2 regions of the Sinorhizobium sp. KGO-5 genome follow, and region 2 is predicted to be linked to the other one. Evidence: predicted binding sites of a transcription regulator. Region 2 holds the regulator's gene; the other holds the start of a gene.
The links. The regulator HrcA, encoded in region 2, represses chaperone genes, less so after heat shock. The targets are predictions, from matches to a motif close to GTTAGCACTCNCNNNNNGNGAGTGCTAAC.
Positions count from the first base shown of each region.

Region 1: the regulator HrcA is predicted to act here: its motif matches at 4,240-4,268, upstream of BHD07_RS10990 (co-chaperone GroES).

Region 1 covers NZ_BDIZ01000002.1:373,124-379,326, reverse strand. Annotated here, with positions in the region: gene BHD07_RS11025 (DnaJ C-terminal domain-containing protein) at 1-103, shown strand, start outside; gene BHD07_RS11020 (chaperone modulator CbpM) at 100-438, shown strand; gene BHD07_RS11015 (cytochrome c) at 665-1,195, shown strand; gene BHD07_RS11010 (hypothetical protein) at 1,247-1,390, opposite strand; gene BHD07_RS11005 (hypothetical protein) at 1,482-1,649, opposite strand; gene BHD07_RS11000 (hypothetical protein) at 1,720-2,112, opposite strand; gene groL (chaperonin GroEL) at 2,186-3,820, opposite strand; gene BHD07_RS10990 (co-chaperone GroES) at 3,869-4,186, opposite strand; gene BHD07_RS10985 (cold-shock protein) at 4,724-4,933, shown strand; gene BHD07_RS10980 (DUF6481 family protein) at 5,063-5,443, shown strand; gene BHD07_RS10975 (fatty acid desaturase) at 5,530-6,203, shown strand, end outside.
Region 2 covers NZ_BDIZ01000001.1:786,691-792,893, reverse strand. Annotated here, with positions in the region: gene hpf (ribosome hibernation-promoting factor, HPF/YfiA family) at 1-342, shown strand, start outside; gene ptsN (PTS IIA-like nitrogen regulatory protein PtsN) at 517-981, shown strand; gene grpE (nucleotide exchange factor GrpE) at 1,103-1,729, opposite strand; gene hrcA (heat-inducible transcriptional repressor HrcA) at 1,888-2,967, opposite strand; gene rph (ribonuclease PH) at 3,225-3,944, shown strand; gene BHD07_RS03745 (VOC family protein) at 4,066-4,479, shown strand; gene rdgB (RdgB/HAM1 family non-canonical purine NTP pyrophosphatase) at 4,510-5,154, shown strand; gene hemW (radical SAM family heme chaperone HemW) at 5,166-6,203, shown strand, end outside.

The DNA.
Region 1 (6,203 bases), on a different contig from region 2:
CGTTCTGCCGACGACGACCGATCCCGATCTCGAGCGTTTCATGGAAACGTGGCGGCAGAGCCACGCTTATGACCCGCGCGAAGCTCTACGGAGGGCCACATGAAATTGACGGAGAGGCAAGTCCTTGAACGGTGCGACGCTGTAACCCTCAAACAGCTGCGCCAGTGGGTGCACAGCGGCTGGATCGTGCCGGCTCAAGGCGAGAGCGGGCTCTCATTTGACGACGTCGACGTCGCTCGAATCCGCTTGCTTTGTGAGCTCCGGCGCGACATGAACGTCAACGATGACGCTGTGCCGATCATCCTTGCGCTGCTGGATCAGCTCTATGGTCTAAGGCGGGAGCTTAGAACAATTGCAACGGCGCTGTCGAAGCAGCCTGATGAGGTACGCCAGCAATTGAAGCAGTCGCTCTTTTCGCATATTGGCCAGCAGCATTAGCCTGCGGCATCGCGATTTGTTGTCGCAAAGGCGCTGCAGACCGCTGGCCCAGGAGCGCTCTACCGGCCGCACTTTCCGAGAAGGTCGTCGCCGAATGGTGCGACCTCCGTCAGGCTGAACCACATAGAGGTTCGGCGATCTCCCGATAATTCGAAATGGCTAATATATAGGGCAACTCCGTTATGATATTCAGTTTGCTTCAGCAGCGAACCTCAAGGAGGCAAGCATGTTTCGGTTGGGCATTGGGTTCGCATGTTTCGCCACCTATGCTTTTGGGCTACAGCCGCTCGGGGCCGCTGCTGCCGACGATCCCGAAATTGCGCGGGGGGAATATCTCGTCACGATGGGCGGCTGCAACGACTGCCACACACCGGGATATTTTTTTGGAAAACCGGACAGCTCACGCTTTCTCGGCGGGTCGGATGTAGGCTTCGAAATTCCCGGAGAGGGTGTTTTCATCGGTCGCAACATCACGCCCGACAAAGAGACCGGCATCGGCAGCTGGACCACGGAGCAGATTGTGACTGCCATTCAGACCGGGCAGCGCCCCGACGGCCGCATGCTGGCGCCGATCATGCCGTGGCACGCATTTGCGCAACTCACAAAAGAAGACGCAGGCGCAATTGCAGCATTCCTTCAAAGCCTGAAGCCGGTAAGTCATCAGGTGCCGGGCCCGTTCAAGCCAGGGGAAAAGGTATCAACCTTTATGTTCAGGATCTTGCCGCCGGGCGAAACCGCGGCCGCAGCGCCAAAATAGCCGTTGCACGCGGCTCCGAAGTCTTCCAGCGCCCCCGCCGTTCCCTTGGGCTCAGCCTTTGTGTTTACCACCCTGTGGGCTGCTCTTCTCGGCATTCTTGAGCTGATTGGTGAAGCTCGTCTCTACCTTCACCGGCGCCTTTTCCTTTTTCGGCTTCCGCGCCTCGCGGTTGCCTCTCACTTGTCCTTTAGCCATCGATGCGATCCTCTTGACGTTGAATTTGATGAAGCCGACCCGCCATATGGGCGGCCCCAATGAGAAACAGGCCGTGGCGTCCTATATGCTCTCAAATGAGCCGGTCGTCATCAGCCGCTTGAGGCGCGCGACGCCGCGCTCCCGTTGTGTCCGATTTCTTGTTCTCTTCCTTCGCGGCTTCGCTTATTTGCTTGGTACGATTGGTTTCGGCTTCCTTCAGTGAGGGCTGCGGGTCGGGCTTTCTCTCGAAACGGATCATTTGACGTTCTCCTGATCTGGCAGATTGAAGCGCTCCAAACAAACACGGGAGCGCTTTTCAGATTTTGCGCTCAGATGGCGAGAGCGGTGGCGCAACCTTGAACGCTGCGGCTGTCGGGTGAGGTTTGGCCGGGCATCGTCGCCCAACCGCCGGCCTCTACGAATTGACGCTTCTTGTAGCCGTCGGTGATTGCCTTGAACTCGATCAGTTTTGCGGCCGCGTCCGGCGCGGCGTTGAACCGCTCGACGCATATGGCGGATGCCAGTTCACCGCGCGCGATGTCGGCTGCGGCCGCTGCCGCCGTGCGAGACGTGCCGCCTGTCACCCAGCCGCCCCAGTTGAAGCCGACGATCATCGTTGCGGCCGCCGTCGCGGCGCACGCCCATACGAGGATCGCTTTGGATGGCTTGTAATTGTCGAATTGCTGGGTGATTGACGTCTTGCTGCTGTTCTGCATGGCCATTGGAAGCCTCCCCCTCCGTCGTTGTTCGCGTTTCGCCGCCTGACCACCGGGCCGAACGGTTCAGGCACTGCTCTCAGTATCCCATACTGCCCATGGCGCCGTTTCCGGTGCCTTGGGGAGACTCCCTCTCGGGAATATCGGCGATCATGGCTTCGGCGGTGATCAGAAGAGCCGCGATCGAGCCGGCGTCCCGCAAGGCTGTCCGCACGACCTTGGCGGGATCGACGATGCCGGCCCTGATCATGTCGACATAGGTTTCCGTCTGCGCGTCGAACCCCTGATTGTGATCGCTGCCGTCGATAAGTTTTCCGACAACGATCGAACCCTCGACGCCGGCATTGTCGGCGATCTGGCGGATTGGTGCTTCCAGTGCCCGGCGCACGATCGAGATGCCTGCCGCTACGTCGGCGTTCTCGTCGGTGAGACCGACAAGAGCCGATTTTGCCCGTAGTAGCGCCACTCCGCCGCCGGGAACGATGCCTTCCTCGACCGCCGCGCGCGTAGCGTTCAGGGCATCGTCGATGCGATCCTTCTTTTCCTTCACTTCAAGCTCGGTCGCGCCGCCGACGCGAATGACCGCGACGCCGCCGGCGAGTTTCGCCAGCCGCTCCTGCAGCTTTTCCTTTTCGTAGTCGGACGCCGTCTCCTCGATCTGCGCCTTGATCTGGCTGACGCGCGCCTGGATGGAGGCTTTGTCGCCGGAGCCGTCAATGATTGTGGTCGTGTCCTTCTCGATCAGCACCCGCCTGGCGCGGCCAAGCATATCCAGCGTAACGTTCTCAAGCTTGATACCCAGATCCTCGGAGATCGTCTGGCCGTCCGTCAGGATGGCAATGTCTTCCAGCATGGCCTTGCGGCGGTCGCCGAAGCCGGGAGCCTTGACGGCCGCAATCTTCAGGCCACCTCGCAGCCTGTTGACGACGAGCGTCGCCAGCACTTCGCCTTCGACGTCTTCGGAGATGATCAGCAACGGTTTCCCGGTCTGCACCGCGGCCTCAAGGATCGGCAGGATAGCCTGCAGACTGCCGAGCTTCTTCTCGTGGATGAGGATATAGGGATCCTCCAGTTCCACGCGCATCTTCTCGGCGTTGGTCACGAAATACGGCGAGAGATAACCGCGATCGAACTGCATGCCCTCGACGACGTCGAGTTCGGTATCGGCCGTCCTGGCCTCTTCGACGGTAATGACCCCCTCGTTGCCCACCTTCTCCATCGCCCTTGCGATCATTTCGCCGACGCTGGCGTCGCCATTGGCGGCAATCGTGCCGACCTGCGCGATCTCGCTCGACGAGATGACCTTCGTGGCGCGCACCTTGATTTCCGCGAGGACGGCGGCAACGCCAAGATCGATGCCGCGCTTTAGGTCCATTGGGTTCATGCCCACCGAAACCAGCTTAGCACCTTCGCGAAAGATGGACGCGGCGAGCACGGTGGCCGTCGTGGTGCCGTCGCCGGCAAGGTCATTGGTCTTTGAGGCTACCTCGCGCACCATCTGCGCACCCATATTCTCGAACTTGTCTTCAAGCTCGATTTCTTTGGCGACGGACACGCCGTCCTTGGTGATGCGTGGAGCGCCATAGGACTTGTCGATGACGACATTGCGGCCCTTCGGGCCGAGCGTCACCTTGACGGCATTGTTGAGCAATTCCACGCCGCGAAGCAGGCGATCGCGGGCGTCAGTGGAGAAGATGATTTGTTTGGCGGACATTGTCTTTGGCCTGTTCGGGCTTGAGATAAGGGATCGAAATTCGAGGGATCAGGCAGCATTGGCGGTTGCGACGGTATTTGCTGCGACGATGCCCATGATGTCGGATTCCTTCATGATCAGTAGGTCTTCGCCATCGATCTTGACCTCTGTTCCGGACCGTTTACCGAACAGGATCGTGTCGCCGATCTTGACGTCGAGCGGGATCAGCTTTCCACTTTCGTCGCGGGAGCCGGGACCGACGGCGATCACTTGGCCCTCTTGGGGCTTTTCCTTGGCGGCGTCGGGGATGATGATCCCGCCCTTGGATTTGATGTTACGTTCGGCGCGTCGGATGACGACGCGGTCGAGGAGCGGGCGAAATGTCATGGGATTCTTTCTGCGACCGGCGTATAGGGCGGCTGCAACTCCTAAATAGCATCGACGGCAATCGATTAATAGGAGTGCCAAGAAATATTATTCGAAGCTGAATATGACCTGAAATCGGTGTCTGCAATTACGCGAATTGTTTTCCGGGAGAAATGGAATTAATATTTTGAAATACCTAAATTACCCTTTTCCGCGGCAAGATAGTATTCAGGATGACTAGGAGACTGTGCGTTCGTTAGTTAAAAACACTTCGAGGCGTACCGGTGTACTCACTCATTTGGCCTAGCGGCGGGTGCACCGGTATGGAAAGAAACGCGACCACCTAGAGTTATCTACCAAAGGTTGTCTTCGATTTTTCTGAAAACAAAAGGTTGACGCGGTCGCCGCTCTCGTCTATGAGAGGACATCGATACTTTGTTTGCCGATATTTGTTTTGCTGCGCTGTGCGCGTCTCTTGACGAACTTCCCTCTCTCAAAAGTCGAAACCCCGCTGTGCGTCGCCCAGCGGTGATCTATGTTGCTAAGAAAGGGTTCGTTATGACCACTGGCACAGTTAAATGGTTCAATTCCACCAAGGGCTTCGGCTTCATTCAGCCCGACGACGGCAGCGCCGATGTGTTCGTTCACATCTCTGCTGTTGAACGCGCGGGCATGAATTCGATCGTCGAAGGTCAGAAGCTCGGCTTCGAGCTCGAGCGCGACAACAAGTCGGGCAAGATGTCCGCAGGCCAGCTCCGCGCTGCCTAATGCTTTTTCGCCGCTGATGACCACGGATGTACTGGCATCGCGGCAAGAGGTTCGAAGAGGCCAGGCGAATGTCTGGCCTTTTTCCGTTGAGGCGGTCTTCGCGACCAAACGATATCAAAGGAACAACGATTGAGACACCCGAACGACAACGGCTTTGCCGAACGACGCAATGCCGCGGCAGATGCAAAGCGCCAGCTTCTGACAAAATTTGCATCCGCTCCCAAACCGACCGACCCTGAAATGCAGGAAAAACTGGCTGCGCGCGAAGCGGCCAACCGTGCCAGGGAGGCCCGCCGCGCCGAGCGCGAAGCGCTGAAGACAGCCGAGAACGAGCGAATCCTGGCAGAAGCCGCTGCGTTGGCCGCGGCTGCCGAGGCCGAGCAAAGGGCTGAAGCCGAAGCCCGCCAGGCAGAAATTGCCGATCGGGTCTCGCGCGTCGTCGCCGACGAAGCGGCCCGCAAGGCTGAACGCGACCGCCGCTATGCGGCCCGCAAAGCCCGCCGGGCGTAACACTTCAACACCTGCTCCCGTTCCACGGGCGCAGCCCATTGCCCTGGCGGATGATCACGGGGCGAGCGAAAAACGGACCGGTTATAATGAGCGCACATGTCTATCCACCCGCTTCACTTGTTGAGGACAATGCTGGAGCGTGGTTGAAGACGCTGGCGAAATACCGGCAGCCCCGTCTGGGGCGTAGCGCCTTCGAACTGTTCGTCACTCTCGTTCCTTTCGCCATCTTCTGGGCAGCGGCCTCCTTTTCCCTGGCCAACGGCTTCTGGCCCGGGCTGATCGCGATCCTTCCTGCCAGCGCCTTCCTGCTCCGATTGTTCATGATCCAGCACGATTGCGGCCACGGCTCGTTTTTCGCCCGTCGGGGGCTCGATGACTGGACCGGCCGCGTGCTCGGGGTCCTGACCCTGACCCCTTACGACTATTGGCGGCGTGCACACGCCGCCCATCATGCGACTGCGGGCAATCTCGACCAACGCGGGGTTGGTGACATCACCACGCTGACCATTGCCGAGTACCGAGCCCTTTCGCCGACGAAGCGCCTCGGCTACCGGCTGTACCGGCACCCGCTCGTCATGTTCGGCATCGGGCCGGCCTGGCTCTTCCTGTTCAAGCAACGCCTGCCGTTCGGGATGATGAACTCGGGTGCTCTGCCTTGGATTTCGACCATGGGGACGAATCTTGCGATCGTTACGCTGGCCGGCTTGATGGTGTGGGCCGTCGGGTTGGGACCTTTTCTCCTGATCCATCTTCCGGTCGT
Region 2 (6,203 bases):
GCGGCTTCGGAGCGCATCGAGAAGCGGCTCCGGCGCTACAAGCGCAAGCTCAAGGACCATCACAACGGCAACGGGCAGAATGCCACCGAAGTGGCCTATCGAGTGATGGACTCGGTGCCCTTCGAGGACGAGGAAGTCCCCGACGATTATGCGCCGACGATCGTTGCCGAAACAACGAAACAGTTGAGAACAATGTCCGTCGCCAATGCCGTTATGGCCTTGGACATGACGGATGAACCGGTGCTGATGTTCCGCAGCCCCGGCAAGGATGACCTGAACATCGTCTATCGGCGCAACGATGGGAATATTGGCTGGATCGACGCCGCCAATATCAAGGCATGAGTGGGGATGGGGGAAGCCAGCCGGACTGGCGTCCCCCGTCTTTCCGATCAGCGGGACGGCGGAAAAGCTCGACTTTTCTGTGCATTCGACCCGCCAAGACAAAGATGGGTAGAGCCATCACGGCGCATTTGTGATGAGATTGCCAGGCTCTAACCGGCGAACGAGGATAAAAGAATGGCATTGGCAGGCTTGCTGCATCAAAATGCGATCATCCCGGCCATGAGGGCCAACTCGAAGAAGCAACTCCTTCAGGAATTGGCGGCAAAAGCATCGAAGCTCACCGGTCTTCCGGAGCGGGAGATCTTCGACGTCATCCTGCAGCGAGAAAGACTCGGCTCGACCGGGGTGGGCAACGGCATCGCCATCCCGCACGGCAAGCTCAGCAGTCTGCCGTCGATCGTCGGTATCTTTGCGCGGCTCGATACGCCCGTGGATTTCGAAGCATTGGACGACCAGCCGGTCGACCTCGTCTTTCTGCTGCTTGCACCGGAAGGTGCCGGCGCCGACCACCTCAAGGCGCTCTCGCGCATCGCCCGCGTGCTGCGCGACCACGACATGGTGTCGCGTATCCGAGCGAGCGACTCGGCAAGCGCGATCTACACGCTGCTTAGCGACGACACGACCTCGCACGCTGCCTGAGTATCTTCTGCCTGCTGTCCTGCCGGAGCCGGTTGGAAGAGCATGCGATATTTCGAACAATGACGAAGGGCCGCGCACCTGGCAGAGTGCGCGGCCCTTCGCAAATCGCATTCATGCGCCGTCAGGCAGCAGGCGTCTCGCTTTCAGAGGACGCGGCTTTCGGGCCGCCCTTAGCAACACCGACCATCGCCGGGCGCAGAACGCGCTCGCCGATCGTGTATCCCGCCTGGACCACCTGGACGACCGTGTTGTTCGGGACCTCGGTGTTCGGGACCTCGAACATGGCCTGGTGGAAATTCGGATCGAACTTCTGACCGGTGGGGTCCAGCTGCTTCACGCCGTGACGCTCGAGCGCCGCGAGCATCGACCGTTCGGTCATCTCCACGCCCTCGATGAGTGCTTTCAGGCCGGCATCGCCCGCCTCTCTGGCGTCGGCCGGAATCGCATCCAGCGCGCGGCGCAGGTTGTCGGAGACCGCCAGCATGTCGCGCGCGAAGCCCGCGACGGAATAGGACTTCGCGTCCTTCACGTCACGTTCGGTGCGCCGGCGCAGGTTGTCCATCTCCGCAGCGAGGCGAAGATATTTGTCGCGCAGTTCCGCACTCTCGGCCCTGGCAAGCTCAAGCGGATCTGGCGCGGTCGTGGAAGCATCCGCCTCCGGCTTCTCCGCGGCTTGCGGCTCAGCGGCTGTTTCGAATTCTTCAGGCGCCGCGGCCTCGGGTCCGTTCTTGTTCGTTTCGTCGGTCATGACGTTCTCCGAATTTCTGTCTTTTGCTCTGTTCGGCATCATCAAACCAGCGGAAGTCGCTTTGCTTGAACGTTCTGTTGCCTGGATTTGAAGCCCGATATCGATGTTTGGGCCCGAAAAATCAAGGGTCGATTGCTGCATCGATCAAAAGGATTCGCTCAGCGCGACAGCCGCGACATGAGCTGCGCGGTGTAATCGACCATGGGAACGATGCGGGAATAGTTGAGCCGGGTCGGCCCGATGACACCGACCGCGCCGACGATACGGTCGTCGCTGTCGCGGTAGGGAGCGACGATCAGCGAGGATCCGGAGAGTGAAAACAGCTTGTTTTCGGAACCGATGAAGATGCGCACGCCCGGGCCGCTCTCGGCGAGGTTGAGGATCTCGATCAGGCTGTCCTTCTTTTCGAGGTCATCGAAGAGCATGCGCAGCCGCTCAATGTCATCCGTCCCTTCCAATCCTTCGAGCAGATTGGCGCGGCCCCTGACGATCAGCCGCGCCGGCTGGCCGTCGCCCTCGCTTCCGGACCAGATCGCCAGCCCACGCTCGACCAGGTCCTGCGAGAGCGCGTCGAGCTCGCCGCGCACCGTCTCCTTGACCTTTTCCAGTTGCGTCCGCAGTTCGGGGATCGTCTGACCGGCAAGGTGAGCGTTGACGAAGTTCGCCGCTTCGGTGAGCTGGGCGCTGGTGATCCCGGCCGGCAGCTCGATGATGCGATTCTCCACCTGATCGTGCTCGCCGACGAGCACCGCCAGCGCCTTGGTCGGCGCCAGCCGGATAAACTCGACATGCTTGAGAACGGGGTCGCTCTTGGTGGTGATGACGAGACCTGCGCCGCGCGACATGCCGGACAGCATCTGGCTCGCCTCGGTAAGAAGGTTTTCGACCGACCGGTCGCGATTTCCCGGGTGAACCTGCCTTTCGATCGAGGCGCGTTCCTCCGGCGAGAGATTGCCCACCTGCATGAAGGCGTCCACGAAGAAGCGCAGGCCCAGCTGCGTCGGAAGCCGGCCGGCGCTGACATGGGGGGAATAGATCAGGCCCAGATCCTCGAGATCGCTCATCACGTTGCGAACCGAGGCCGGCGACAGCGACACCGGCAACAGCCGAGAGAGATTGCGCGAGCCCAGCGGCTCCCCGCTTTCAAGATAGCTCTCGACAATGCGGCGGAAGATCTCGCCGGAGCGCTCGTCCAGCGCCGATGCGATCCCCTTCGTTCCAGGGTTGCGCAGTACCATGTCACTCCGTGATCAGTATCCCGTGTTCGCAAAGAATATAGTGATCCGCACGGGGAATGGCAAAAGGGAAAAATCACTGCGAAGCTTCGACATCAAGCGGTTCCCTTTGCCCACGCCATGATCTAGAAGGCTCACGAAAGCGCCGCGTGTCTTCAGACGCGCAAAGGCCGCTGGAGCACTTTGAATTCTGCATGGTCTTGTCCTTGAACCGAACAGGACTCGAAGGAACATGCAGTCGGGATCGACAGGAGTTGACGATGCGGCCATCGGGCAGAAAAATCGACCAAATGCGCAAGGTCTCGTTCGAGCGCAATTTCTCCAAGCATGCGGAAGGATCCTGCCTGGTACGCTTCGGCGACACGCATGTTCTGTGCACCGCCAGCCTGGAGGAAAAAGTTCCGGCGTGGCTGCGCAACGGCGGCAAGGGCTGGATCACCGCGGAATACGGCATGCTGCCGCGCGCGACCGGCGAGCGCATGAGGCGCGAGGCGGCGACCGGCAAGCAGAGCGGCCGCACGCAGGAGATCCAGCGGCTGATCGGGCGGTCGCTCAGAGCCGTGGTCGATCTTCCGGCGCTCGGCGAACGTCAGATCTCGATCGACTGCGACGTGCTTCAGGCCGACGGCGGCACGCGCACTGCGTCGATCACCGGCGCCTGGATCGCCCTCCACGACTGTTTGAAGTGGATGGAAGCGCGCAACATGGTCAAGCTGGAGAAGGTCCTGAAAGATCATGTGGCCGCCATTTCCTGCGGCATCTTCGCCAATCAGCCGGTCATCGACCTCGATTATCTCGAAGACTCGGCTGCGGAGACGGATGCCAATTTCGTGATGACGGGCAGCGGCGGCCTGGTCGAGATCCAGGGAACGGCGGAAGGCAAGCCCTTCAGCGAAGAAGAATTTGCAAGCCTGATGCTGCTCGCCAAGAACGGCATTGCCGAACTCGTCGAAATGCAGAAGCAGGCGATAGCAGGCTAGACTGCTCTCTGCTGCACGGCAGCAGTGAGATGATCTGACGCTTCGACAATATGCACCTCCGGACGGAACACCGTCATGGCTTTCCGGAAGTGCTCTGGATCACTTGAGAGGAACCGGTCCGGTGCCGACATTCGAAGGCATTCTGGAAACCGCGCTTTACGCGGACGATCTCGACCAGGCCGAGGCCTTCTACGGAACGGTCCTCGGCCTTGAAAGGATCACGCGCGCCGGTAGCCGCCATGTCTTCTTCCGCTGCGGCGAAGGCGTGCTGTTGATCTTCAACCCGGCGGAGACGGTGAAGCCGCCTGCACCGGGCGCACTTCCCGTGCCTCCGCACGGGACGAAGGGCAACGGGCACATGTGCTTCCGGGTCGCCGCCGAGGCACTCGATGCCTGGAAGGCGAAACTGGAGGCAGCCGGAGTTTCGATCGAGGCGGATGTCCGCTGGCCGAACGGCGCCCGCTCCTTCTATTTCCGCGATCCGGCCGGCAACAGCCTGGAATGCGCGGAAGCGGGCCTCTGGGCCAAGGATTGATTTCGGCAGAACCTGAACGGAACGGAACAGATGCGCAGACTGATCGACAAGACGCTCGTCGTCGCGAGCCATAATGCCGGCAAGATCCGTGAGATCCGCGATCTCATCGGGCCGCTCGGCTTCGAGGCGAAATCGGCAGCCGATCTCGATTTCGTCGAGCCGGAAGAGACCGGCACGACCTTCGAGGAGAACGCGACGATCAAGGCGCTCGCCTCGGCCAGGGCTTCCGGACTGCCGGCGCTTTCGGACGATTCCGGTCTTGCCATCGACGCGCTCGGCGGCGCCCCCGGCGTCTACACGGCCAACTGGGCCGAACGTGAGGACGGCAGCCGCGACTTCCAGATGGCCATGGAAAAGGTCGAAGAGGCGCTCCGCGACAAGGGTGCGGTGACGCCCGAAAGCCGTACCGCACGCTTCGTGTCCGTTCTCTGCCTTGCCTGGCCGGACGGGCATGTCGAGCTCTTTCGCGGCGAGGTCGAGGGTTATGTCGTCTGGCCGCCGCGCGGCACCAGCGGCTTTGGCTACGATCCGGTCTTCCAACCGAAGGGCTACGACACCACATTCGGCGAAATGAGTGCGGAGGAGAAGCATGGCTGGAAGCCCGGCGATCCCGAGGCTCTGTCGCACCGCGCACGCGCATTCAAGCTGTTCGCCGAAACCTGTCTCGGCGCCTGAGTAGAGAGACGATGCAGATAGCCCCGCTTTCAGCGATCGGTGACGGCATGGATCCCGGTTTCGGGGTCTATGTGCACTGGCCGTTCTGCGCGGCGAAATGCCCCTATTGCGACTTCAATAGCCATGTGCGCCACCAGCCGGTGGATCAGCCTCGCTTCGTCGCCGCATTTCTGAAGGAAATGGCTGCGGTGCGCGCGCTTTCCGGTCCGAGAACCGTCACCAGCATTTTCATGGGCGGGGGTACCCCGTCGCTGATGGAGCCTCAGACGGTGGAGGCGATCCTCGACGGCATTGCCCGGCGTTGGCACGTGCCCGATGGCATCGAGATCACCATGGAGGCGAACCCCTCCAGCGTCGAGGCGACGCGCTTCCGCGGCTATAGGGCGGCCGGCGTCAACCGCGTCTCGCTCGGCGTCCAGGCTCTCAACGACCGTGACCTCAAATTTCTCGGGCGGCTGCACGATGTCGAGAATGCGTTGAAGGCCGTGCGGCTCGCCCGCGAGATCTTTCCGCGGATGTCCTTCGACCTGATTTATGCGCGGCCGAACCAGACGGTCGAGGAATGGGAGCGCGAACTGAAGGAGGCGGTTTCCTACGCCGTCGATCATCTGTCGCTCTACCAGCTTACCATCGAGGAAGGGACGCCCTTCTACGGCCTGCACAAGGCAGGCAAGCTCGTCGTTCCGGATGGCGAGCAGTCGGCTGTCCTCTACGAGGCCACGCAGGAGATCACCGCGGCGATCGGCATGCCGGCCTATGAGGTCTCCAACCATGCCCGGCCGGGGGCCGAGAGCCGGCACAACCTCACCTATTGGCGCTACGGCGACTATGCGGGCATCGGCCCCGGCGCCCACGGGCGGCTGGCGATCGGATCAGGCAAGATCGCGACCGCAACCGAGCGCAACCCCGAGGCATGGCTGCAACGCGTCGAAGAATGCGGCGAAGGCCTGATCGAGCGGGAACTGCTCGATTTCGAGGCGCAGGCCGATGAGCTTTTGCTGATGGGGTTGAGGCTGCGCGAAGGCGTCGATCTCGCCCGCTGGCAGACC